DNA from 3 places in the Lysinibacillus sp. A4 genome. Region 1 is predicted to be linked to each of the others. Evidence: a T-box and tRNA genes for the amino acid it is inferred to sense, from the RefSeq annotation. Region 1 holds a T-box; the other regions hold tRNA genes.

Region 1 (14,604 bases):
ATTGTTACATTAGTTAATCTTGGCGTTGTACAAGGCTATGAGGATGATACATTCCGTCCAGATGACACAATTACTCGTGGTCAAATGGCGGTAATGGTAGCAGAGGCTGCAGGTTTAACAGCAGAAGGTAAAAGTCCATTCACAGATGTACAGCAAGATAGTCCATTTGCAGATGCAGTAACAGCTCTGTATGAGGCAGGCATTGCGAAGGGTGTAACTGCCACAGAATTTGGCGTAGATAAAAATGTTACTCGTGGTCAGTTAGCAACATTTATTGTGAACGCATTAGGCCTAGCTGAAGATACACAGCCTACAACGGAAGTAAAAGAGGAAGAGCCTAAAGAGGAGCAAGTAACAGAAGAACAGCCTACTACAACAAAGGATAGTGCTTTGTTAGAGGAAGTATTTACGAAAACATTAGCCAAGCAAAAAGAGCTAAAAAGCATGAAGGCTACCATGACGATCTCTCAGACAGTAGAGGCAAACGATGGTAAGGAAACTATGAAAATGGATTCTAAAGGCAACATGAAGATGGAAATTGTTACAGAGCCAATGCAATTCTTTGCTGATGGTTCAATGGCTTTAACAGATCCAACAAGTGGTGAAGCGATTAATTTGCCGATTAAAATGTATATGACGGCTAAAGATGGTATGTATATGTATGAGGCAGAACAAAAGGCCTGGGTAAAGTTCCCGAAACAATTATTTGAAGATGTACTGAGCCAAACAGGGATGCAGACAGATGCAACTGAACAATTGGAGATGCTACAAGCATTTGCCGAAGATTTTACATTAGTAGAATCAGCAAATCGTTATGAATTAACATTAAAAGGCTCTGGCGATAAATTCACAGAGCTAGTGAAGCAGCAACTTGGCGCAATGGATTTAGGAATGGAAGCGGATCTAGAGGCACAATTAGGCAATATTTCCTTTGATGGTCTCACATATAAATTATTGATTAATAAAGAAACATTCGATGTAGAAGAAATTGCTATGGATATGACATTAAAGATGCAAGTAGAAGGCAATTCGATCAAAACAAGGCAGCAAACAACGATCAAATATCATGATTTCAATGCGGTAACGACAATTACGATTCCAAAAGATGTGCTAGACAATGCAAAGGAAATGGATTTGAGTGCATCCGAAACAGCACCAGTAAGTAAATAATACAAAAAGTAGGTTTATGCCAAGTATATTGGTGTAAGCCTACTTTTTTTATGCTTTAGTGGAAGCCCATTAATTCTTTTACTTTCGCTGTGTTTGGAGCAGATGTTAGAGTTTCTAGTAAGCGAAAGGCAACATCAAAGGCTGTTCCTGGATTGGAGGAGGTGATGATATGATCAGTTTGCACAATGCGCTTGTTGACAATTGTTGCGCCATAGCCCTTTAGCTGTGCTAAACGTTTACTTGTTGGATGATTATAGGTTGTTGCTTGACGATGCTGAAGAATTCCACAGTGGCCTAAAATAAGAGAAGCTACACAGATTGTTGCAATCGGTTTTTTGTGTTCATCAAAGTGGCGAACGACTGCCTGAAATTCCTCGCTAAACGCATCCTCATAAAAACCAGCTTCCTCAAAGCCTCCAGGAATCGCTAATGCATCAAAATCCTCTACTACAATTTCATGGAGCAATTTTTCAGGAGTGACTTTAAAATTCCAGGTGCATTCCAGCTGTTCATGCAGGCCGACCGTAACCACATCTGTTGTACCATCACCTTCCCACTTATTCCACCCGAGCACATCGGTAAATACGCTTGCCTCCACCGCTTCAAAGCCATTTGCTAATAGTAACAATATTTTTTTCATATTTATTTTGCCTCCTTTATTGCTTTTATTGTAAACAAAAGGGAGAAAAGATTACATACGTTGTATAATGGATTTTAGGTGAAAAACTTTATTTGAAAAGGTATTATGTCATAAATAATTTATTTAGAAAGGTGATGGACCATGGATCATATTGATACACAAATTTTACAGCAGTTACAGCAAAATGCCAAAATCTCGATGAAGGAATTAGCCACTACCGTTCATTTATCCTCTCCTGCCGTTATTGAAAGAGTCAAAAAGCTAGAGGAGCAGGGTGTAATTGAAGGCTATCATGCAAAGGTAAATCTGAAAAAGATGGAGCGTACGATTGAAGCCATTATTTTATTTAAGTCCATTGATTGTAAAAGTCTTTCTTCATTTTGTAATGCTCATCCTGATGTTTTGGCATGTTATCGAGTGGCTGGGGAAATTAGCTATATTGTTAAATTAGCGACCTATTCAGTAGAAACATTGGAACAATTTATTGATGCGGCTATGCCCTATGGCACACCTTCTACTAATATCGTATTATCTTCAACGGAAAAACAGGTGATTACACCATTTGCTGACAATGATTTGGAGTAAATGACAAAAAAGGCAAACCTCGAAGCCGTGAGCACCGTTTACAGGGTAGAGAGGAGGAAGAATGTTGCTAATTCATGAACTGGAAAGAATAATGGAACAGCATACAGAGAGGCTTATTCGTCTTGCCTTTTACTATGTTAGAGATTTACAAAGTGCTGAAGATATCGTACAGGATGTCTTTATTAAGTTCTATGATAATCAGCAAAACTATGAGGAACGTGGGGAGCTAAAGGCGTATTTATCAAAATTAGTTAGTAATCGAAGTAAAGATTATTTACGTAGCTGGACCTATCGGAAAATTCAAGTGCAACAGAAGATTTTTCCGCAGCAAACCGTTATGAGAAGAGATATGCTTGTACAGCAAGATGAACGTACTTTGATTGAAAATGCGATTCTAGCTCTCCCTTTCAAACAGCGAGAGGTCATTATACATTTTTATTTTGAAGAAATGTCTGTGGTAGACATTGCAGAGCTGTTAACGATTCCTGAAAGCACCATCAAAACAAGGCTACGTCGTGGGCGAGAGTTATTGAAGCTACAATTACAGCATGTTGAATGGGAGGTGCTCCTGCATGAGTAAAATGGATGCTCGTGTAGTAAGGGATTTATCAGAAAGTAAAAAGCGTGTGATGGCAAATGTGGTTCAGCATTTACAGCAACGCCAAGAAAAAAAATCTGCAAAACGTTGGCCATATGGTGTTTTGGCTATGATTTTAAGTGTCTGCATAGGGCTGTTTATATATCAGCAATATAATGAACAACAACAGCAAGCTTCTACTATTCCACCCGTATTAGATGAGCGGATTTTAGAGCTATATTTACAACTTGATTCTTTTATGAACGGAAAGAATCGTTTATATAAGGCAAGCTTTGATAATTTTTTATATTTTGAATCGACCTTTGCTTATGCGCAATCGAAAAAACTAGTACCTACACAAGAGCAAGTAGATAAGGCACTCGAACAGTTCATGCAAGAGTGGAGCTATGAGGATGATACTCGGCCAACTTATGATAAGCTTCTGCAAATGTTGCAAGTCACAAACGAAGGGTTTATCGAGAACTATGGCAAGCCAATTGCCTATAAAATGGCTACATTTGACTTATTATGGGAGGCAAGTCAAGCCGATTATAAGGATGTAAGTAATCCCATTCGTACATGGCTTGTCGAGCAAGAAGCCATGAATTATTTAGAACAACATTATCATAAAGACATTGCCGCCTTACGAAAAAAATATAAAATCCCTGAAAAGGACAGCCAAATGAAGCTCATCAGAAGTGGAACCGTCTTAGCGATTAAGGAACATGAATTTTTAGTTGTCTCAGGCGTCTTGGCTAGCGAGGTTGGTCAAAAATCTGTCGATGAATTAGTGCAAAAACACAGTAATGGTACATGGTTCCCTCTAGTGGATGTCCCGAAAACACTATCAGTTGGTGATCGAGTAGAAGTTCAGTATAGACAGTCGATTGGGAACGATGATGCTCAGCCATTCATTGATTATAAGGATATCGTAGAGATGAAAATAGTAATAGTAAAGGAATCTCACTAACAAGAAGCTATTCAATAGTAAAACATTTTTGATTCAAATCATTCAGCAGCCACAATATGCTGATCTCCATCAAAGTATTGCCACTTGTCTCAACGAAATTCTTTAAGATTGTCCACCGTTGACAGACAATTGGTAATTTGCTAAGATGAAGGACAATAAAAGCATACAAATTCGTTGATGAGAAAGAGTAGTGTTTCACTTTGTTCTACAGAGAGCCGACATTTGGTGGAAGTCGGTGTGCAGGTGTTATATGAAAATCCTCTCTGAGAAGATTAGCTGAATGGAGTAAGCTAATCCGGGTGTCTACCGTTAAAAAGAACACGTATGATTGTACGTTGCTGAGTGCTATTGGCCATCGTGTCAATAGAATTAGGGTGGTATTCGCGGTTAACCCCGTCCCTTTTCCTTGGGACGGGGTTTTTTGTATGCCTTTTATACAAATTTACTTGTATAGGAGGAACTAATATGCAGAAAGAACAAAAGAAAGAAACAACGGTTGAACGAGAAATAAGGATTCGTACATTATGGGCGCAAGAAGGGACCTTTGCAAAATCCGTAATTAATCGTGCTGAACAGCAGCCCTTTGTATTTTATGAGGGACCCCCAACAGCGAATGGTTTACCACATGTCGGCCATGCATTTGGTAGAACCATAAAAGATGTGGTGGCACGTTATAAAACAATGCAAGGCTATTTAGTTGAACGCAAAGCAGGTTGGGATACACATGGGTTGCCTGTGGAATTAGGGGTAGAAAAGGCATTAGGAATCTCAGGAAAGCAGGAGATTGAGAACTATGGGGTGGAGCAATTTATTCAAGCATGTAAGAAGAGCGTTTTTACCTATGAGCAAAAATGGCGTACTTTTACAGAGCAGCTTGGCTACTGGCTTGACATGGATGATCCTTACTTAACATTAAGTAATGACTATATTGAATCTGTGTGGCATATTTTAAGCCATGTTCACAAGGAAAAACTGTTATACAAAGGACATCGCGTTTCACCTTATTGCCCTAGCTGTCAAACTTCCTTAAGCTCTCATGAAGTGGCACAGGGCTATAAGGATGTTAAGGATTTATCCGTTACTGCAATGTTTAAGCTAGAGGATCGAGACGAATATATCTTAGGCTGGACAACGACGCCTTGGACATTACCAGCCAATGTAGCCTTGGCTATGAATCCTGCTCTTCGATATGTCCGTGTAAGGCATGCAAACAACATCTATATACTAGCCAAATCGTTGTTATCAAAGGTTTTTACAGAGCCTGTAGAAATAGTAAGTGAGCATGATGGGCATGAGTTTGCGGGTGTTTCCTATCAACCACCATTTTCTTATGTAAAGGTAGATAAAGGGCATGCAGTTGTCATGGCAGATTATGTGACAGAGCATAGTGGAACAGGAATTGTACACATAGCACCTGCTTATGGAGAGGACGATTATAAAACGGTGCAGCAACATGGCTTGTCCTTTGTCAATGTAGTTGATCTTAAAGGCTGTTATACAGAAGCGGTACCTGAGCTTGTTGGACGATTTGTGAAAGATTGTGATGTCGATATCATTAAAATGCTTGCAGCAAAAGAGCTTTTATTTGCTAAAGAAAAATATGAGCATAGCTATCCGCATTGCTGGCGCTGTGACTCACCATTATTGTACTATGCAACAGATAGCTGGTTTATCAAAATGTCGGCATTAAAAGAGCAGCTTTTACAAAATAATCAGCAGGTGACATGGTACCCTAGCCATATTAAGGATGGACGATTTGGCAACTTCCTAGAAAACTTAGTGGATTGGAATATTAGTCGTAATCGTTATTGGGGAACACCACTCAATGTGTGGATTTGTCAGGATTGCAATCATGAGGAGGCACCTAACAGTGTTGCAGCGCTACAACAATTAGCCAAAGGAGCTGTCAAAGAACAATTAGAGCTCCATAAGCCATTTATAGATGCCATTGTCTGTACCTGTCCTGTCTGCCAGGGCGACATGAAACGTACACCTGAAGTTATCGATGTTTGGTTTGACAGTGGCTCGATGCCATTTGCCCAACAGCATTATCCTTTTGAAGACGTAGCGAACTTTCATCATCAGTTTCCAGCAGATGTGATCATTGAGGGCATCGACCAAACGCGAGGATTTTTCTATAGCTTATTAGCAGTATCGACCTTGTTTACAGGAAAACCACCTTATAAAAATGTGCTATCGTTAGGGCATGTACTCGATGAGCATGGACAGAAGATGTCCAAAAGTAAAGGCAATGCATTAGAGCCTGTTGAGTTAATCCAGGAGTATGGAGCAGATGCTCTACGTTGGGCATTTTTAGTTGATAGCTCACCATGGAATCCAAAGCGTTTTTCGAAGAAAATTGTCTTAGATGCGAAATCTAAGCTGGTGGATACACTCGACAATACGTTTAAATTTTATGACATGTATGCCCAGATCGATAACTTTACGTATGATGCTACAAATACAGGTACACGTTCACAGCTAGATCATTGGATATTGTCCCGCTTACATCACACTATCCAGCTTGTCATAACCTCTATGGATGATTATCAATTTACACAGGCTACAAGAGAAATTGGTCAATTGGTGGAGGAATTAAGCAATTGGTATATACGTCGTTCACGTGCTAGATTTTGGGCAAATGGAATGACAGCAGATAAACGAGGTGCATTTAGCACACTTTACGAGGCACTGACATCCATTTGTCAATTAATAGCACCGTTTACACCATTTATAGCAGAGGATATCTACCGTCAACTATGTGGAAAAAGTGTTCATCTTGAGGAATATCCACTATTCGACGATCAGCTAGTGGATGTGAAGCTTGAACAAGAAATGGCAACGGTCTTAACAGTTGTGGAACTTGGACGTAGCATTCGCAATAGTCAGGGAATAAAGGTCAAGCAGCCTTTAAGTGAACTCATTGTTGCCCTAAAAGGTGAACTGTCGGATTACCAAGCCTATAGCGAACTCATTCAGGATGAGTTAAACATCAAAGCTTGTAGATGGACACATGATTTTTCAGCCTATGAAAGCGTGCATTATAAATTGAATTTTAAAACAGCGGGAGCGGCATTTGGTCCAAAGGTTCATCAAGTAACAGAGTATGTGTTGGCATTAACAGAGGAAGAGAAACAAAGGCTACAACATCATGAAACTATGGATCTCATGATGGACGGTCAACAGCTAACATTATTAAGAGAACATGTAATAGCTGAATCAATCGTCAAGGACCATTATATTTTAGCGGAGGATGGCACTTGCCGTGTCTTGATGAATGTTCAACTTACAGAGAGCTTACTACAAGAAGGGCAAATACGAGAATTGATTCGTACTATACAAGATGCACGAAAAAAATGGCAGCTACCAGTGGCGCAATATGTATCGATTGCCTTTAATGGTAGTGCAGGGGTACTTTTCATGATTCAGCAGCACGAAGCTTTATTACAAGAAAATGTATTAGTTAAAGCTATTCATTATGGTGAGCAATGGCCTCATGCAAAATCCATTGAGACGTCATTGTTTAATGAAAAGCTCACTTTATTTGTTACTCTATAAAAGAAAAGCTCAGGGTTACCTCCTGAGCTTTTTCTATGTACGTTAAAATAAGCCACTTGCGAGATAACATGCTGTTGCCCAAATAAAGACGGCGGAGCATTTATTAAATAGTCGCATCAATTTTCCAGAGCCGTCTAGTTTTTTGAACGAGGCGCCAGTCAATGTGAGACCGAAAAACCATAGCCAGGAAATGAACACACAAGCAACAGTGAACATTATTTGCTCGGTTCCACTATATTTTAATGCGCTTGTACCAATAACACCGATTGTATCTAAAATAGCATGTGGATTTAGAAGTGATACAGAGAGTGCGAAGAGAATTTGTTTTTTTATAGGCAATGCTTCGCTATTTTCAGTGTTTGCTGGATTTGAACGCCAAATGCTATAGCCCATGTAAAGTAAAAAAATGATACCAATAGTCATTAAAGTGATACGCAACCACTCAAACTGTAGAACTATTAATGACAGACCGAATACCGCAAGTAGAATAAGCAGTGTATCACAGATCGCAGCAGTCACACCTGCTGGCAAAGCACGTAATAAACTTGGTTGTGTAGCACCTTGTGAAAAAACAAAAACATTTTGTACGCCTAATGGCAAAATGAGTCCAAATGCTAAAATGATCCCATGAAGAAAAGCTTCCAATGACCATTCCTCCTTTCTTTACTTATTTTAGATATGGTATAACTAAAAGAAAACGACCAATTGGATGGTTTTTTATCCACCCAATTTTATTGCATGGAAGGAGAAGGAACATGAGCTGGCAGCCGAATAGAAGAAGTGATAATACATTACAGCAGCAGATTGTACAGTGGATAACAGCCAATGTGGAGCGAGGAGACTGGGCAGCAGGGACAAAACTACCTACCCAAAGACAGCTGGCCATGCAGTTCGATGTGAATCGAAGCACAGTTCAGCAGGCTTTGGAGGAATTAAAAGCAATGGGCATTCTTGAAGCAAAGATAGGCTCTGGTGTTTATGTTACGCACAATTCCTGGCATGCATTAATCCAACAAACACAGCCGAATTGGCAAACTTATATCGAAACAAGCATCTACAAGCCAAACTACCACACCATCCAATTAATTAACGAATACGAACAGCGCGAGGATGTAATTCGTTTAGGAACGGGAGAGCTAGCACCCAGTTTGTTGCCTACCGAGGAAATAGAAGCTTCACTGCGAGAGCTATCCTTTCAACCCAAAGCATTAGGCTACTCTTCGCCACAAGGTAATGATCAGCTTCGTAAAACTATTTGTAAATATGTTCAAAAAAGAGGCATTCCTGCTGAGCCTCAAAACGTCTGTATTGTTTCAGGTGCACTTCAGGCACTACAATTAATTGCTGTTGGCTTATTAGAGCAAGGGTCTATTGTGTTTCAGGAGCCAACCTCCTATTTAAATTCTGTTCACCCTTTTCAGTCAGTTGGCATGCAAATGATTAGTATTGAACGTGATGTACAGCTTGCTCAAACATTAGCGCAAAGGAAACGAAAGAAACAAGCCGTGTTTTATGCCATTCCTACTTTACATAATCCAACAGGTCATGTATGGACAACACGAGAAAAAGAACAGCTATATGAAGCTTGTCAGGCATCACGGATTCCGATTGTAGAAGATGATGTTTATCATGAATTGCTTTTTGAAGAGGCATCACCGCCGCTTAAGGCCATGGATAATAGCGGACAAGTTCTTTATATTGGCAGCGTCTCTAAAACCTTAAGCCCAGGGTTACGCATTGGCTGGCTCATCGGTCCAACCACTGTCATTGAGCGATTAGCCGATATAAAAATGCAAACGGACTATGGCTCAAGTGCCATTTCTCAGGAAATTGTCCTACATTGGCTGCAATCAGGAAAATATGAAAAGCATCTCGCAGGATTACGTCAACAATTACAGGAGCGAGCCGATTTTACGGAACAGCTTTTAAAGGAGAAGTTTACAGATGTGGCGAATTGGAGCAAACCAAGGGGAGGCTTTTATATTTGGCTCAAGTTTCATGAGCCGCTTGTAGATAAAGACTTCTTTATGAAGCTGTTGCAGCAGCAAGTATTAATCAATCCCGGCTATATCTACGATCCACAAGATCATCATCATATTCGTCTATCCTACGCCTATGCAACCTATGAAGAATTACAGGAAGGCTTACAAATCCTACATGAATGTGTGGTGGAGGCTATTGGACGAAAGAGTAAATAAGGGCTTGTCCTGAAGTTAGGGAAACGAGAGAAGGTTGCTCTAAAAGTGATCAAAGAAGTGAGAAACCCGCTCTAAAGTGGTTGAGAAACGATCAAACAAGTAAGGAATCCGCTCCAAAGTAGATGAGAAGTGATCAAACAACTGAAGAACCCGCTCCAAAATTAGCGAAAAGTGATCAATGTAGCAAGCTCCTCTCTCAATAAAGTATCTATGCTTAGTCAGCCAACCCACTGACAGAAAAGAAAGTGAATAATCCAAGCCGTCTATCCATACATTTTAGAAGAATAGAAGTATTTTATTTTGATTACAAACATAAAGAGGTGAATGATTGGAAAATTTGCCACCGGGTTATTTTCAGGTGCCTCAGCCTATTCGAGGTGATGGGGCTGGAGGGGTGGATAAAGGGCCACGGGATATTATGAGGGATCTCGAAAATCCTGATATGCTAGTGCCACCAACGACTGATGCGGGCTTGATTCCAAATTTACGATTCTCGTTTTCAGACACGCATATGACCTTAAATCAAGGTGGGTGGTCACGGGAAATTACGGTTCGTGAATTACCGATTGCTACGACTTTGGCGGGTGTGAATATGAGTTTGACACCAGGGGGCGTACGTGAGCTGCACTGGCATCAACAGGCAGAGTGGTCTTATATGCTGCTTGGTCATGCTCGCATTACGGCTGTTGATCAGAATGGTTGTAACTTTATAGCGGATGTGGGACCTGGTGATTTATGGTATTTTCCACCTGGCATTCCTCATTCCATTCAAGGACTTGAGGACGGCTGTGAATTTTTATTAGTATTTGATGATGGGCATTTCTCTGATCTGAATACACTGTCAATTTCGGATTGGTTTGCTCATACGCCAAAAGAAGTGTTATCAGCGAATTTTGGGGTTCCTATCAATGCTTTCGATCACATCCCGAATGAACAAGTATATATTTATCAGGATCAGGTTCCGGGGCCAATTGATTCTCAAAAAGTGCAATCTCCTTATGGGGAGGTTCCACAAACCTTTAAACATCGTCTGTTGGCACAGCCACCATTAAAAACACCTGGAGGCAGTGTGCGCATTGTCGATTCGACTAATTTCCCAATCTCTAAAAATATCGCGGCTGCACTGGTGGAAATTGAGCCAGGGGCGATGCGGGAGTTGCATTGGCATCCTAACAACGATGAATGGCAATATTATCTGCAAGGAAAAGGACGTATGACAGTTTTCACAGGAAATGGAACGGCTCGAACATTTGATTATCGGGCGGGAGATGTTGGCTATGTACCATTTGCCACGGGGCATTATATTGAAAACACCGGAACAGAGCCATTATGGTTTTTAGAAATGTTTAAAAGTGATCGATTCCAGGATGTATCCTTAAATCAATGGATGGCGTTAACGCCGACAGAATTGGTGCAAAGTAATTTACAGGTCGGTCCTGAGCTGCTTGAGGCGCTCAGAAAAGAAAAATGGCCAGTTGTAAAATATCCTGGTTTTTCCTATTATCCGAAATAAAGAAAGCAGGTGAGAAGTTCTCCACCTGCTTTTTGTTTAATATTGATATTTTTTGCGTGTCATTAGCAAAATAGCGATGGCTGGTATTGTACAAATGAGCATGGCTGCGAAGGACAGACCTGGTGATATTTCGTATAAATAGCCACCTAAAAATGTAAGGATGGCGGTACTTAAGCCCATAGCTAATGCAGAGTATAAACCTTGTGCATTGGGGATTTGTTCCTTTGGTAGCGCTTTTGTTAAGTAGCGAATAAAGGCAAAATGTGCTAATGCAAAGGATAATGCGTGCAAGGTTTGGGAAGCGATAAATACCCAGACATTTGGGAACAAAAAGATAAGTAACCAACGTAGGGAAGAGCCGCTCGCTGCTAAGAGTAATAAGGATGATGAGCGCCATTTCGTCAATAACGTATCAGCCTTCATAAAGTAAAGAATTTCGCAAATAACAGCGATATTAATAATCATACCCATATAGAATGGATCAACCTGTAAATCTTCTAAATAAATATAACCGTAGCTATAATAGGAGGCATGTGCACCCTGTAGCAAGATCACGATGAATAAAACAATCGGGAAGCCTTTGATAGTCCATAGTGTTTTCATCGACAATGATTTTGCACGCTGTTCTTTTGTTGGTACTACGAGTAATTCCTTTGGTGTTGCTAATTGTTGCATAAGTAACATGCCCACCAACCCTATAATCATGCTCCAAAAGATGATGTTCTTTCCAAAAATGCCTGTCAGCATACTAATAATTAAAACAGCGATGACAAAGCCAAATGAACCATAGGAACGGCTTTTACCATAATGAATATTGCCATACTGCACAAGCGTAGCAGCACTGCTTTCCACAGCAGGTAATAGCGCTGGGTAAAAAACACTAAATAAAATGGTCACGATTAATAATGCTGTAAAGCCTGAGCTTGGAATATAGAGCAAGGCAGTTAGCAACGAGCCTATTGCTAAAATTGTAATGAGTCGTTTATTGTGTACGTATTTTGCAAGTGTTGGGAAGAAGAAGAGATTGGATGTGGCACGAGCTAGGAGCCCACAGCCCATCACTACACTTGCCTGCGAGACGGTTAGATGTTTCGCATCCACCAGCCAACCTGTCCAGTAGGGTAAGAAAATGCCCCAAGTGATAAAAAATGTAAAGAAATTCTGAGAAAGCCATCGTTGATTGTTCATATAATTTCCGTACCTCCATTAACTATGTTGAATAATAGCATGTTCATCGCTACAATAATGTGAGATATCTCATATTTTTTATAGGAGAGAGTAAAAAATGCATATTTTAACAGCTGAAGCCCGTACCCATTATCTTGAAAAATATCCGATCGATGATTTTTTCTCATTTGATATCAATCCCTATTTAGAAGTCCGCCAGTTTGACAAGGGGGAGTGGATCTTCCAGGAAGGCTCCTTTCCAGACACCGTGTATTACATGATAGAAGGAAAGGCGAAGCTCTATATGACACATAAAAATGGGAAGGTTTCACTTATTGAATACCTAGAAGCTCCTCTTTTTATGGGGGAAATTGAATTGTTAAATGAGGCTAGGTATACAAAGGGGATACAAACCGTCACCAAAACAATTTGCTATTCGATTACACAGTCATGTAAGGAGAAGTTACTTGCGGATGCTTTGTTTTTACGTAGACTTTGTGTATTTTTAGGGGAAAAAGCGACAAAAATGACATCTAAATATACACAAAATCAGGCCTATCCGCTGGAAAATCGCTTAGCAGCCTTTATCCAATTATCAGCCGACCAAGGTGTCTACAAGGAAAAACATACGGAAATCTGCGAATATTTAGGGGTCTCTTATCGCCATTTACTATATGTTTTGGCACAGTTTTGTGAAGAGAGGATATTGGAAAAGCGTAAGACAGGCTACCAAATTATTGATAAAAACCGTCTCGCACAGCTTGCACAGGAAATACTATGAAAACAACCATTCCATAAAGGTTGCCTATTAGTGCAGATCAGCTGAGGGAATTAATTCAATTTTATAAGTTATAAATTAAAAAGGATTTGACTTCTTTAAATGAAGTCAAATCCTTTTTTGTTGTATTCACTTTTTTTAATTAACCAGCGAGCGATATCCTTACCACTATGGTAAAAGTCCACTTCATTTACCTTGTTTTTTTGGATGGAGAGGTCAGGGATGTTTTCTAAAACGTCAAAAGGTAAAACACCGATACATAAATGATTATTTGTTGGAAAATCTCCTTGTTGCTTACTGCCACTTTGTATCGATTCACTATGCTTGTTCATTGAGTTTTGTGTCATATGGAATGCAAGTAGTTCTCCTTGTGCCAATGCTGTCCTTGATGAGTAACCAGTACTTTTCATTCAACATGCCCCCTTTTGTCGTTACAGTTATTGTACAAGACTAGGTGGGAAAATAGCCGTTATTTACAAGGCTTTTACAATAACTTTAAGGTTCATGGAAAATTTAGTGATTTGTAACCGTATTCATACCATTATGGGATAAAAACCATAGAAAACTGATATAAATTCTTTTTAAAAACTCATACTCAAACTATTGTGAATTTTTCTAACACGAAGTATTATTGTAATTAGATTTAACGTGAAAGTTTTCACAAAGTCGCGAAATCGTTAGGAGGAATTTTTAATGAGTGCAATTCGAGTAGGTATTGTAGGATATGGAAATTTAGGACGTGGTGTGGAGTATGCCATTTCACAAAATCCAGATATGGAATTAGTAGCAGTGTTCACACGACGTGATCCTTCAACAGTAAACGTAGCAAGCAATGCAAGCGTATATTTAGTAGATGACGCTGAAAAATTCCAAAACGACATTGATGTTATGATTTTATGTGGCGGTTCTGCAACAGATTTACCAGAGCAAGGTCCACATTTTGCACAATGGTTTAATACAATTGATAGCTTCGATACACATGCGAAAATTCCTGAATTTTTCGATGCTGTAGATGCAGCGGCACAAAAATCTGGTAAAGTATCTGTTATCTCAGTTGGTTGGGATCCAGGTCTATTCTCTTTAAATCGTCTACTTGGAGAATCGGTATTACCAGTTGGTACAACATATACATTCTGGGGCGATGGCCTAAGTCAGGGACATTCAGATGCTGTTCGTCGTATTGAAGGCGTAAAAAATGCTGTTCAATACACATTACCGATTAAAGAAGCGGTAGAACGAGTTCGTAACGGTGAAAACCCTGAACTAACAACACGTGAAAAACATGCACGTGAATGTTGGGTTGTATTAGAAGAAGGTGCAGATGCAACAAAGGTTGAACAAGAAATTGTCACAATGCCTAACTATTTCGATGAATATGACACAACAGTGAACTTCATTTCTGAAGATGAATTTAAAGCAAATCATACTGGTATGCCACATGGTGGTTT
Region 2 (4,878 bases), on a different contig from region 1:
AAAATTCTCTTTCCAGTCACCACGTAATGTATCAGAAAACACAGTTGGAGCAATTTTGCTAAGTTTAGCATAATCTTTTTCTTGTCGTAATTTATTGCCAATGATTAAATCTGGCTTTAAAGAAGCAATTTTTTCGATATTTATTTCATGTTCAATACCGACAACCTCTACACCTTCCATTTGATCCTTGATGTGATCATACCATGGATCGCCTGTCCAAGATTGAACAGCACCTACTGGTTTAATACCTAGAGCTAATAATGCTTCTGTTCCTTCATTAGTTAAAACAACGATACGTTTTGGTGTGTCTTTTACTTCAGTTGTCCCCATTGCATGGTCAACACTGTAAGCATTGCTTTCTTTTGTACTTTCTTCTTTGGCATTATCTTTAGAAGTACCGCATGCTGCCAGAACAAAAATAGCAACCACAGCTAGTAAAACTAATAGTTTTGGAAAAGCTTTTTGCACCTTTTCTTCCTCCAATGTATATGATAAAATGTTTAAGCATATTTGACGAGAATGAAAATCACTTTCATCTGTCTAAGAACGATATTAATCGTATTGTATGTAACTATCAATGTCAATAACTAATTTATTAATTTTCCAAGAAAAGAGTACACGTTAAATATGATATTAAAAAATAATTATTCTAAAATGATTGCTTTACTAGTAGGAGTCATACTATTACTTCTTTCTATGGGGATCAGTATTGTGTATGGTTATGCAAATACTTCTATTCAAACTACGTATGAATCTTTTAGACAATTTAACCATTCAAATGAGCATCTTATTATTCAAAATGTTCGAATTCCAAGAGCTCTTATAGCCAGTTGCGTTGGTGCTTCATTAGCTATTACAGGCGTGCTTATGCAGACCTTAACGAAAAATCCATTAGCCTCTCCTGGAATTTTGGGCATTAATGCAGGAGCAGGCTTTGCTGTTGTCTTTGCCATGATTTTTTTCCACATTTCAAGCTTGCAATCTTTTGCGTGGATTGCATTTCTTGGTGCAGCAATCGCTGCTTTATCCGTTTATGGGATTAGTTTCTCAGGTAGAGATGCTGTTACTCCAGTGAAAATAACTTTAGCTGGTGCTGCCATCAGTGCCCTATTTGCATCATTTACGCAAGGTTTACTCGCTACAAATGAAGCAGAGCTTGATCAAGTTTTGTTTTGGTTAGCAGGTTCTGTACAAGGTAGAAAACTTGAAATTCTACTATCTGTTCTACCATATCTAGTAATTGGGTGGATTGCTGCCCTCATCATTTCCCCCAAAATGAATATTCTCGCTCTTGGCGATGATGTAGCAAGAGGTCTTGGTTTACGTTTAGGACTTATGAAGATATTGGTCGGTCTTATTGTTATTTTTTTAGCAGGGGGAGCAGTTGCAATTGCTGGCCCCATTGGTTTTATAGGGATTGTCGTTCCCCATTTTGCGCGCAAGTTTGTCGGCACTGATCATCGATGGCTTATTCCTATGGCTGCTTTACTTGGGGGGATACTTTTATTGCTGGCTGATGTTGCGGCTCGTTATATTATCATGCCACAAGAAGTTCCAGTAGGCGTCATGACTGCTATGATTGGCACACCATTCTTTATTTACCTTGCGCGAAAAGGTGGAAAAAAATAATGAAACATGTAAAAACAATTCGTTTACTTCAACAAAAAATTTCATTTTTAATAGATGTACAAGCTATAAAAAAATTAACAGTGATTTGCATACTAACTCTTGCCGTGTTCTTTCTTAGTGCATCATTTGGTGATTCATTCATCAATCCATTTAAAGTTTTACAAGCTTTTTTTGGTTACGGCTCAGATTTTGATCAACTGATTATTATTGATTTTCGAATGCCTCGAATTTTCATGGCCTTGTTTGCTGGAATGGCGTTAGCCGTCGCAGGTGCAGTTTTACAAGGAATCATTAAAAATCCACTTGCCTCACCTGATATAATCGGCATATCTGCTGGTGGTGGGGCAGCGGTTGTTGGTTTCTTAGCCATTTTCAGTGATTCTAATCACTCTTTAACAGTTAGTATAGAGTGGTTGCCATTAGCAGGATTCATAGGTGCTACTATCGTCGGATGTATAGTCTACCTATTTGCTTGGAAAGATGGTGTCACACCAAATCGTCTTGTCTTAATCGGTATTAGCGTGTCGGCATTCATGCAAGCAATTACTACAATGTTAATGATTATCGGCCCAATTTATCAAGCAAGTGAAGCGAATAAATGGATTACGGGTAGTGTCAAAAGTTCGGATTGGGATCAAGTACTAATCGTTGTTCCATTGATTATTGTACTTCTACTTATAACCTTTTTTATTACTCGGCAGTTAAATGTTCAAGAATTAGGTGATGATACAGCATCAAGCCTAGGGCAGCCTGTTCAAAAAACACGCCTTTACTTAATTCTATTATGTTCCAGTTTAGTAGCGAGTGCCATAGCATTTGCTGGTGCTATTGGGTTTGTAGGATTAATGGCTCCTCATATTGCACGACGCATTGTTGGTTCATCGTTCGGTGTACTTATTCCAGCATCCGCTGCAATTGGTGCATTGCTTGTAATGGTTGCAGATATTATAGGTCGTACAGCATTTAGCCCATTAGAAGTACCCGCAGGCGTCTTTACTGCTGCTATCGGTGCTCCTTACTTTATCTATTTATTATTTAGAAACCCTAAAAAATAAAGGAGTCTATACTACATGACTGAATCTTTATTAACCAAATCCCTAACATTAAGTTATGGTGATTTTAATATTATCGAAGATCTCAATTTATCTATTCCTTTGAATGAAATTACTGTATTAATCGGAGCGAATGGCTGTGGAAAATCCACACTCTTACGCTCCATTGCTCGATTATTAAAACCTAAAAAAGGCTCCGTTTTATTAGACGGTGAGGATATTTTTAAATTATCAACAAAACAAGTGGCTAAAAACCTCTCTATTCTTCCTCAATCTCCTGTTGCACCAGAAGGCTTAACTGTCCTACAACTTGTGAAACAAGGTCGCTATCCTTACCAGAGTTGGCGACAACAGTGGACTGAAAAGGATGAAGAAATCGTTTTAAACGCTTTAAAAGCTACAGGCACTGAGCATTTACAAGATAGACCAGTAGATGAGCTATCAGGAGGACAACGTCAACGTGCTTGGATAGCTATGACTCTTGCTCAAGATACAGATATCATTCTTTTAGACGAGCCTACGACATACTTAGATTTAACTCATCAAATAGACGTTTTAGATTTACTATACGAATTGAACCAACAGCAAAAGCGAACTATTATTATGGTCCTACATGATATTAATCTTGCTTGTCGCTATGCCGATCATATTATTACAGTGCGTGACCGTGGTGTCTATCGTCAAGGGAAACCAGAAGAAATTATGACCACTGATTTAGTTAATCATGTGTTTGACCTTGATTGCCAAATGACGACAGATCCAATCTTTGGTACACCTCTTTGCATCCCATATGGAAAAGGACGAAAAATTTAATCACTATTTTAAAAAAAAACAAGCCTACACAGTTTAATCATTCTGTGTAGGCTTTCATTTATTATAGCTAAGTTATAAATCTAAATATCAAGTAAATTAAAAAGTGCAGTAGATGTAAATTCATCTACTGCACTTAGTATGACCCGTACGGGATTCGAACCCGTGTTACCGCCGTGAAAGGGCGGTGTCTTAACCACTTGACCAACGGGCCCATGGCGGAGAAGGAGGGATTTGAACCCTCGCGCCGGTTACCCGACCTACACCCTTAGCAGGGGCGCCTCTTCAGCCTCTTGAGTACTTCCCCAAAATAAAAAATGGCTCCGAAGGCAGGACTCGAACCTGCGACAACCTGATTAACAGTCAGGTGCTACTACCAACTGAGCTACTTCGGAATAATGGTGGGCCTAAATGGACTCGAACCATCGACCTCACGCTTATCAGGCGTGCGCTCTAACCAGCTGAGCTATAGGCCCTTGGAGCGGGTGATGGGAATCGAACCCACGACATCAGCTTGGAAGGCTGAGGTTTTACCATTAAACTACACCCGCATAAATGGTGGGTCAGGACGGAATCGAACCGCCGACACTTAGAGCTTCAATCTAATGCTCTACCAACTGAGCTACTGACCCATTTCGTCCATGCTAAGCTTTCTCACTCTTTTGCTTCTCATGACTTTTATTTTAAAAATGGCGGTCCCGACCGGGATCGAACCGGCGATCTCCTGCGTGACAGGCAGGCATGTTAACCGCTACACCACGGGACCTTTTGGTTGCGGGGGCCGGATTTGAACCAACGACCTTCGGGTTATGAGCCCGACGAGCTACCACTGCTCCACCCCGCGATAATTTTATGTTGTTTCGAGTTTTTAAAGCACCATTTATAAAAATTTAAAACTGGAGGAGGTAGAGGGATTCGAACCCCCGCGCGGTGTTACCCGCCTGTCGGTTTTCAAGACCGATCCCTTCAGCCAGACTTGGGTATACCTCCGTTACAATATATAAATGGTGGACCTTGCAGGACTCGAACCTGCGACCGGACGGTTATGAGCCGTCTGCTCTAACCAACTGAGCTAAAGGTCCTTTAAGATGGCGGCAGAGGGGATCGAACCCCCGACCTTACGGGTATGAACCGTACGCTCTAGCCAGCTGAGCTACGCCGCCAGGATCTTTATACTGGTTAATTTACTTATGGTGGAGCCTAGCGGGATCGAACCGCTGACCTCCTGCGTGCAAGGCAGGCGCTCTCCCAGCTGAGCTAAGGCCCCATAATTTTTTGGAAATGGTCGGGAAGACAGGATTCGAACCTGCGACCCCTTGGTCCCAAACCAAGTGCTCTACCAAGCTGAGCTACTTCCCGTTGTTCTTATGGCGCGCCCGACAGGAGT
Region 3 (4,878 bases), on a different contig from region 1:
TTCAGCTGAATAAGTGAAGTGATGATGGCAAAGAGGTCACACCCGTTCCCATACCGAACACGGAAGTTAAGCTCTTTAGCGCCGATGGTAGTTGGGGGCTTCCCCCTGTGAGAGTAGGACGTCGCTTCGCTTATTTTTTGTGGAGGATTAGCTCAGCTGGGAGAGCACCTGCCTTACAAGCAGGGGGTCGGCGGTTCGAGCCCGTCATCCTCCACCATTTTGGTCCCGTGGTGTAGCGGTTAACATGCCTGCCTGTCACGCAGGAGATCGCCGGTTCGATCCCGGTCGGGACCGCCATTATTATTGCCGGTGTAGCTCAGTTGGTAGAGCAACTGACTTGTAATCAGTAGGTCGTGGGTTCGACTCCTATCGCCGGCACCATTCCCTTGGAGGGGTAGCGAAGTGGCTAAACGCGGCGGACTGTAAATCCGCTCCTTAGGGTTCGGCGGTTCGAATCCGTCCCCCTCCACCATTTTAGGGGCATAGTTCAACGGTAGAATAGAGGTCTCCAAAACCTTTGGTGTGGGTTCGATTCCTACTGCCCCTGCCAGGTATTGAGGTACTCGTTCATAATACAGCTAATATAATCTATATAGTGGCGATTGTGGCGAAGTGGTTAACGCATCGGATTGTGGTTCCGACATTCGTGGGTTCGATTCCCATCAGTCGCCCCATTTTAAAATTGGGGTATAGCCAAGCGGTAAGGCAACGGATTTTGATTCCGTCATGCCTAGGTTCGAATCCTAGTACCCCAGCCATTTTTAATTTCACGAGCCATTAGCTCAGTTGGTAGAGCATCTGACTTTTAATCAGAGGGTCGAAGGTTCGAGTCCTTCATGGCTCATCATTTTTTAATTAACATGCGCCCGTAGCTCAATTGGATAGAGCGTCTGACTACGGATCAGAAGGTTATGGGTTCGACTCCTGTCGGGCGCGCCAATAAAATCATGTTTACGGAATGTAGCTCAGCTTGGTAGAGCACTTGGTTTGGGACCAAGGGGTCGTAGGTTCGAATCCTGTCATTCCGACCATCTTTCATGTTAAATGGGGCCTTAGCTCAGCTGGGAGAGCGCCTGCCTTGCACGCAGGAGGTCAGCGGTTCGATCCCGCTAGGCTCCACCATTGTAATATTTTTGGAGGTATACCCAAGTCTGGCTGAAGGGATCGGTCTTGAAAACCGACAGGCGGGTAACACCGCGCGGGGGTTCGAATCCCTCTACCTCCTCCATTTTTCGGGTCAGTAGCTCAGTTGGTAGAGCATTAGATTGAAGCTCTAAGTGTCGGCGGTTCGATTCCGTCCTGACCCACCATTATTGCGGGTGTAGTTTAATGGTAAAACCTCAGCCTTCCAAGCTGATGTCGTGAGTTCGATTCTCATCACCCGCTCCAAAATGGGCCTATAGCTCAGCTGGTTAGAGCGCACGCCTGATAAGCGTGAGGTCGATGGTTCGAGTCCATTTAGGCCCATCATTATTCCGAAGTAGCTCAGTTGGTAGTAGCACCTGACTGTTAATCAGGTTGTCGCAGGTTCGAGTCCTGCCTTCGGAGCCACGGCCCGTTGGTCAAGTGGTTAAGACACCGCCCTTTCACGGCGGTAACACGGGTTCGAATCCCGTACGGGTCATCAAGCATGTAGCACAGATGTGTGTTACATGCTTTTTTCTATTCTCCTTTTTGTTAATCGATAAAAGATAATGCAATAGCAGAAAAAGACCTATTGGCAAGGTGAAGGACTAAATTTCATTCCCCTAGCATCTTTCTATGGGCTTCCAATAAACCGCTTTACTTACCACGTACACTTCATGGTCAACATTTTTGTGAAGGCGCTTGACTTCTCTAGTATAGCGATACAGGCGCAATCCTGCCCAGAGAATTAGTGAAACTGGTTCTGCTCTATGCGAAAGCGAAGTACTAGCAGCAAGTAAGTAGCTCAGAGCGATTAGTCTTTCCATCATTTATAAAAATTCTATTGATTTCTTTGTTCTGCAATCCCCTGAAAAAGGCTACATGACTACTGTAGCCTTTTTATAATAATTAAAATCTTTCTCCCTTACATTCTCTTACGAAAAAGAGTCTATAGAGTAAATTTGAACAAACTATTTCATATATAAAATATGTATGTTTTTTCGATTACTATTTTCATGGTGCTTGTTGTTTTGTTCCTCTAATATGAGGATAAGTGGAGGAATCGATATGAATATACAGGAGATACAGCAATTTTTAAATCTATATCAGACAGAACAAAATGAATCAGAACTTTGGTTAAAGAATAGATTACAGGCAGTTAAGGATGCAGGTGAATATCATCCAACAACAGAGGAGCTAGTTTTTGGTGCACGGGTGGCATGGCGAAATAGCAATAAGTGTATTGGACGTCTGTTTTGGCAGTCACTGCATGTGGTAGATGCACGTGATGTTTTAGATGAAAAGGCTATTTTTCAAAAATTACTAGAACATATTGATTATGCGACAAATCATGGGAAAATTCGTCCAACTATAACAGTGTTTGCTTCAGATAGAGTACGGATTTGGAATCATCAACTAATTCGTTATGCAGGCTATGAAACAGATGCAGGCATTATTGGAGATTCACAGTCCATTAAATTTACAAAAGTGTGTGAGTCGTTAGGATGGAGAGGTAAAGGAACTGATTTTGATGTACTACCACTCGTTATACAGGTGGATAATCGTGCTCCTCAAATGTTTGTAATTCCTGAAGAAAATATAGTAGAGGTCTCAATCCGCCATCCAGAGTCAATCGATGTGGAGAAATTAGGAATGAAGTGGTATGCTGTACCCATTATTTCGAGTATGCGTTTTCAAATGGCTGGAATTGATTTTCAAGCAGCTCCATTTAACGGCTGGTATATGGGAACAGAGATTGGTGCACGAAATTTAGCAGATCATGATCGTTATAATATGTTACCTGCCATTGCAGACATTTTTAATCTTGATACAACCAAACATGCGTCTCTTTGGCGTGATCGTGCTTTAGTAGAACTTAATATTGCTGTTCTTCACTCATTTAAAGAAGATGGTGTGAGCATTGTTGATCATCATACAGCAGCTCAGCAGTTTAAATTGTTTGAGGAGGCAGAAAAATCAACAGGAAGAGAAGTGACAGGCAACTGGACATGGTTAATCCCACCACTTTCCCCTGCCACAACGCATATATTCCATAAACCCTATGTAAATATTTATCATACACCAAATTATTTTTATCAAAAACCATGCTATTAGTGTAAAGGAATTGTTTACTTTCAATACTTTTGATGAGAGAGGGCGCTTACTATGTTAAATCAGCAAATTCCCAATATCCCATGGAGACAATTGACGACACCTTATGGTAGAGGTACAGCCATTCCTAAGCTGATAGAACAGGAGCAATACACACAACTAGCTGAATTAATTGAACATCAAGGTACACTGTGGCAGGTGACACCATGGGTTTTGCTTGTCCTGCTAAAAAAGCTTACTAGTAAAAAATTAGAGGTTGTCTCATTACAAGAGGTACAGTTATATTTAGCTGTGGCACATGCTATTACCAAGGATTATCTCGAGCCAGTCAATACTGTTAAAAATATGCAGGAGCTATTAGACGTCAACTATTTGTGGATAGAAAATGAGGATAATGATGAACAGGAGTGGGAGAAAGAAACGCCAAAGGGCTATGAGGAGCAAGCTTTTGTAGGCTATTACTATTATAGTTATAGGCTTTTACAAGAGGCTGTTCCTATTTTTTCTACTATAACAGCTCGTAATAATGAAGCATCAGAATGCCTTGCTGAATTGCTAACATTACTCCAGCAACCCGACAATTAAGTAATGTGTAAACACTATATAGAAATAGAGCAGATGGAGGAATCTAATCCACCTGCTTTATTTAATTTTAATGCACATATTCATCCTTAGAGGCTCTCATTGAGCAAAAGAAGAGTAACATTGCTACAACGACAAAGAGCCATCCCGCAATATTCCAGCCGCCAAATAAATCATGCAAGTAGCCAAAAAGAATAGGACCAATTGCGGCAAATAAATAACCCAAAGATTGTGCAAAGCCTGATAAATCTGCTGCTTCAAATGCAGTACGAGTACGGAGAGTGAAGAACATCATTGCTAGGGCAAATGAAGAACCACCTGCTAACCCTAGAAGAACCATCCACAGTACCCCAAGACTTGTCCATTCCATGACAACCCCAACAAAGCCTACTAAATAGAAGGATGTAAACATCAATACAAGTGGGCGTTGAGAAGTCATTTTACCGGCAATAATAGGCACTGCTAAGGCCATTGGTACTTGTGAGAATTGCATGATTGAAAACATCCAGCCAGCTTTATCAGGGGCTAAACCTTGAGCAATATAGATCTCAGGTATCCAAGCTGCTGTTGTGTAGAATAATAAAGATTGTAAACCCATTGCCCCTGTGACAGCCCAAGTAACAGGTGATTTCCATAAAGGTGTACTGGTCTTTTTAGATGTAGTAACTGGTTCCGGTTTATTTGACTTTAGTTGAGGTATCCAAATTAAGATTGTAATGAGAACGAGTATGAGTGCAATGGAAAGTGCACCTTGCCAGCCTAACCATGAATTAGCTATCGGATAGCTAATACCAGCACCAAGGCCTGCAGTAAAATTCATGGACATGGTGAAAAAGGCCATTAATAAACCCACATGATAGGGAAATTTCAATTTCAATAATCCTGGAATTAGTACATTTCCAAAAGAAATGGCTACGCCAATTAACACAGTACCCAATAGAAGTAATTCTGTAGTACCAAGTGAACGTAGGACAATTCCTAAGGCCAAGAGAAAAGTTGATAAAAATAATGTTAGCTCAAGCCCTAGTTTGCGTGCTACAACTGGTGCAAATGGAGATA

Evidence for each region. A T-box is a leader RNA that pairs with one kind of tRNA and senses whether it is charged. The one in region 1 lies ahead of ileS (isoleucine--tRNA ligase), so its partner is inferred to be a tRNA-Ile.
Region 2: it has a tRNA-Ile gene. The T-box ahead of ileS (isoleucine--tRNA ligase) is inferred to sense a tRNA for this amino acid. The anticodon was not compared.
Region 3: it has a tRNA-Ile gene. The T-box ahead of ileS (isoleucine--tRNA ligase) is inferred to sense a tRNA for this amino acid. The anticodon was not compared.

What each region holds. Positions count from the first base shown of each region.
Region 1 is NZ_JANWTB010000004.1:87,061-101,664, reverse strand. It holds gene NY607_RS08990 (S-layer homology domain-containing protein) at 1-1,170, shown strand, start outside; gene NY607_RS08985 (DJ-1/PfpI family protein) at 1,226-1,810, opposite strand; gene NY607_RS08980 (Lrp/AsnC family transcriptional regulator) at 1,952-2,395, shown strand; gene NY607_RS08975 (sigma-70 family RNA polymerase sigma factor) at 2,457-2,975, shown strand; gene NY607_RS08970 (DUF3221 domain-containing protein) at 2,968-3,942, shown strand; T-box leader at 4,108-4,346, shown strand; gene ileS (isoleucine--tRNA ligase) at 4,408-7,500, shown strand; gene NY607_RS08960 (LysE/ArgO family amino acid transporter) at 7,543-8,145, opposite strand; gene NY607_RS08955 (aminotransferase-like domain-containing protein) at 8,256-9,698, shown strand; gene NY607_RS08950 (oxalate decarboxylase family bicupin) at 10,027-11,211, shown strand; gene NY607_RS08945 (MFS transporter) at 11,248-12,399, opposite strand; gene yeiL (transcriptional regulator YeiL) at 12,497-13,159, shown strand; gene NY607_RS08935 (hypothetical protein) at 13,255-13,566, opposite strand; gene NY607_RS08930 (diaminopimelate dehydrogenase) at 13,850-14,604, shown strand, end outside.
Region 2 is NZ_JANWTB010000003.1:612,341-617,218, forward strand. It holds gene NY607_RS08385 (ABC transporter substrate-binding protein) at 1-468, opposite strand, end outside; gene NY607_RS08390 (FecCD family ABC transporter permease) at 628-1,629, shown strand; gene NY607_RS08395 (FecCD family ABC transporter permease) at 1,629-2,684, shown strand; gene NY607_RS08400 (ABC transporter ATP-binding protein) at 2,700-3,494, shown strand; tRNA gene NY607_RS08405 (tRNA-Glu) at 3,634-3,705, opposite strand; tRNA gene NY607_RS08410 (tRNA-Ser) at 3,708-3,798, opposite strand; tRNA gene NY607_RS08415 (tRNA-Asn) at 3,810-3,886, opposite strand; tRNA gene NY607_RS08420 (tRNA-Ile) at 3,891-3,967, opposite strand; tRNA gene NY607_RS08425 (tRNA-Gly) at 3,969-4,042, opposite strand; tRNA gene NY607_RS08430 (tRNA-Phe) at 4,048-4,123, opposite strand; tRNA gene NY607_RS08435 (tRNA-Asp) at 4,182-4,257, opposite strand; tRNA gene NY607_RS08440 (tRNA-Met) at 4,261-4,335, opposite strand; tRNA gene NY607_RS08445 (tRNA-Ser) at 4,389-4,481, opposite strand; tRNA gene NY607_RS08450 (tRNA-Ile) at 4,497-4,573, opposite strand; tRNA gene NY607_RS08455 (tRNA-Met) at 4,581-4,654, opposite strand; tRNA gene NY607_RS08460 (tRNA-Ala) at 4,683-4,758, opposite strand; tRNA gene NY607_RS08465 (tRNA-Pro) at 4,774-4,850, opposite strand.
Region 3 is NZ_JANWTB010000019.1:179-5,056, forward strand. It holds rRNA gene rrf (5S ribosomal RNA) at 15-130, shown strand; tRNA gene NY607_RS23235 (tRNA-Val) at 142-217, shown strand; tRNA gene NY607_RS23240 (tRNA-Asp) at 222-297, shown strand; tRNA gene NY607_RS23245 (tRNA-Thr) at 306-381, shown strand; tRNA gene NY607_RS23250 (tRNA-Tyr) at 389-472, shown strand; tRNA gene NY607_RS23255 (tRNA-Trp) at 477-550, shown strand; tRNA gene NY607_RS23260 (tRNA-His) at 599-674, shown strand; tRNA gene NY607_RS23265 (tRNA-Gln) at 684-758, shown strand; tRNA gene NY607_RS23270 (tRNA-Lys) at 772-844, shown strand; tRNA gene NY607_RS23275 (tRNA-Arg) at 863-939, shown strand; tRNA gene NY607_RS23280 (tRNA-Pro) at 955-1,031, shown strand; tRNA gene NY607_RS23285 (tRNA-Ala) at 1,047-1,122, shown strand; tRNA gene NY607_RS23290 (tRNA-Ser) at 1,136-1,228, shown strand; tRNA gene NY607_RS23295 (tRNA-Phe) at 1,235-1,310, shown strand; tRNA gene NY607_RS23300 (tRNA-Gly) at 1,316-1,389, shown strand; tRNA gene NY607_RS23305 (tRNA-Ile) at 1,394-1,467, shown strand; tRNA gene NY607_RS23310 (tRNA-Asn) at 1,475-1,551, shown strand; tRNA gene NY607_RS23315 (tRNA-Glu) at 1,553-1,624, shown strand; gene NY607_RS23320 (nitric oxide synthase oxygenase) at 2,194-3,240, shown strand; gene NY607_RS23325 (hypothetical protein) at 3,292-3,822, shown strand; gene NY607_RS23330 (CynX/NimT family MFS transporter) at 3,890-4,878, opposite strand, start outside.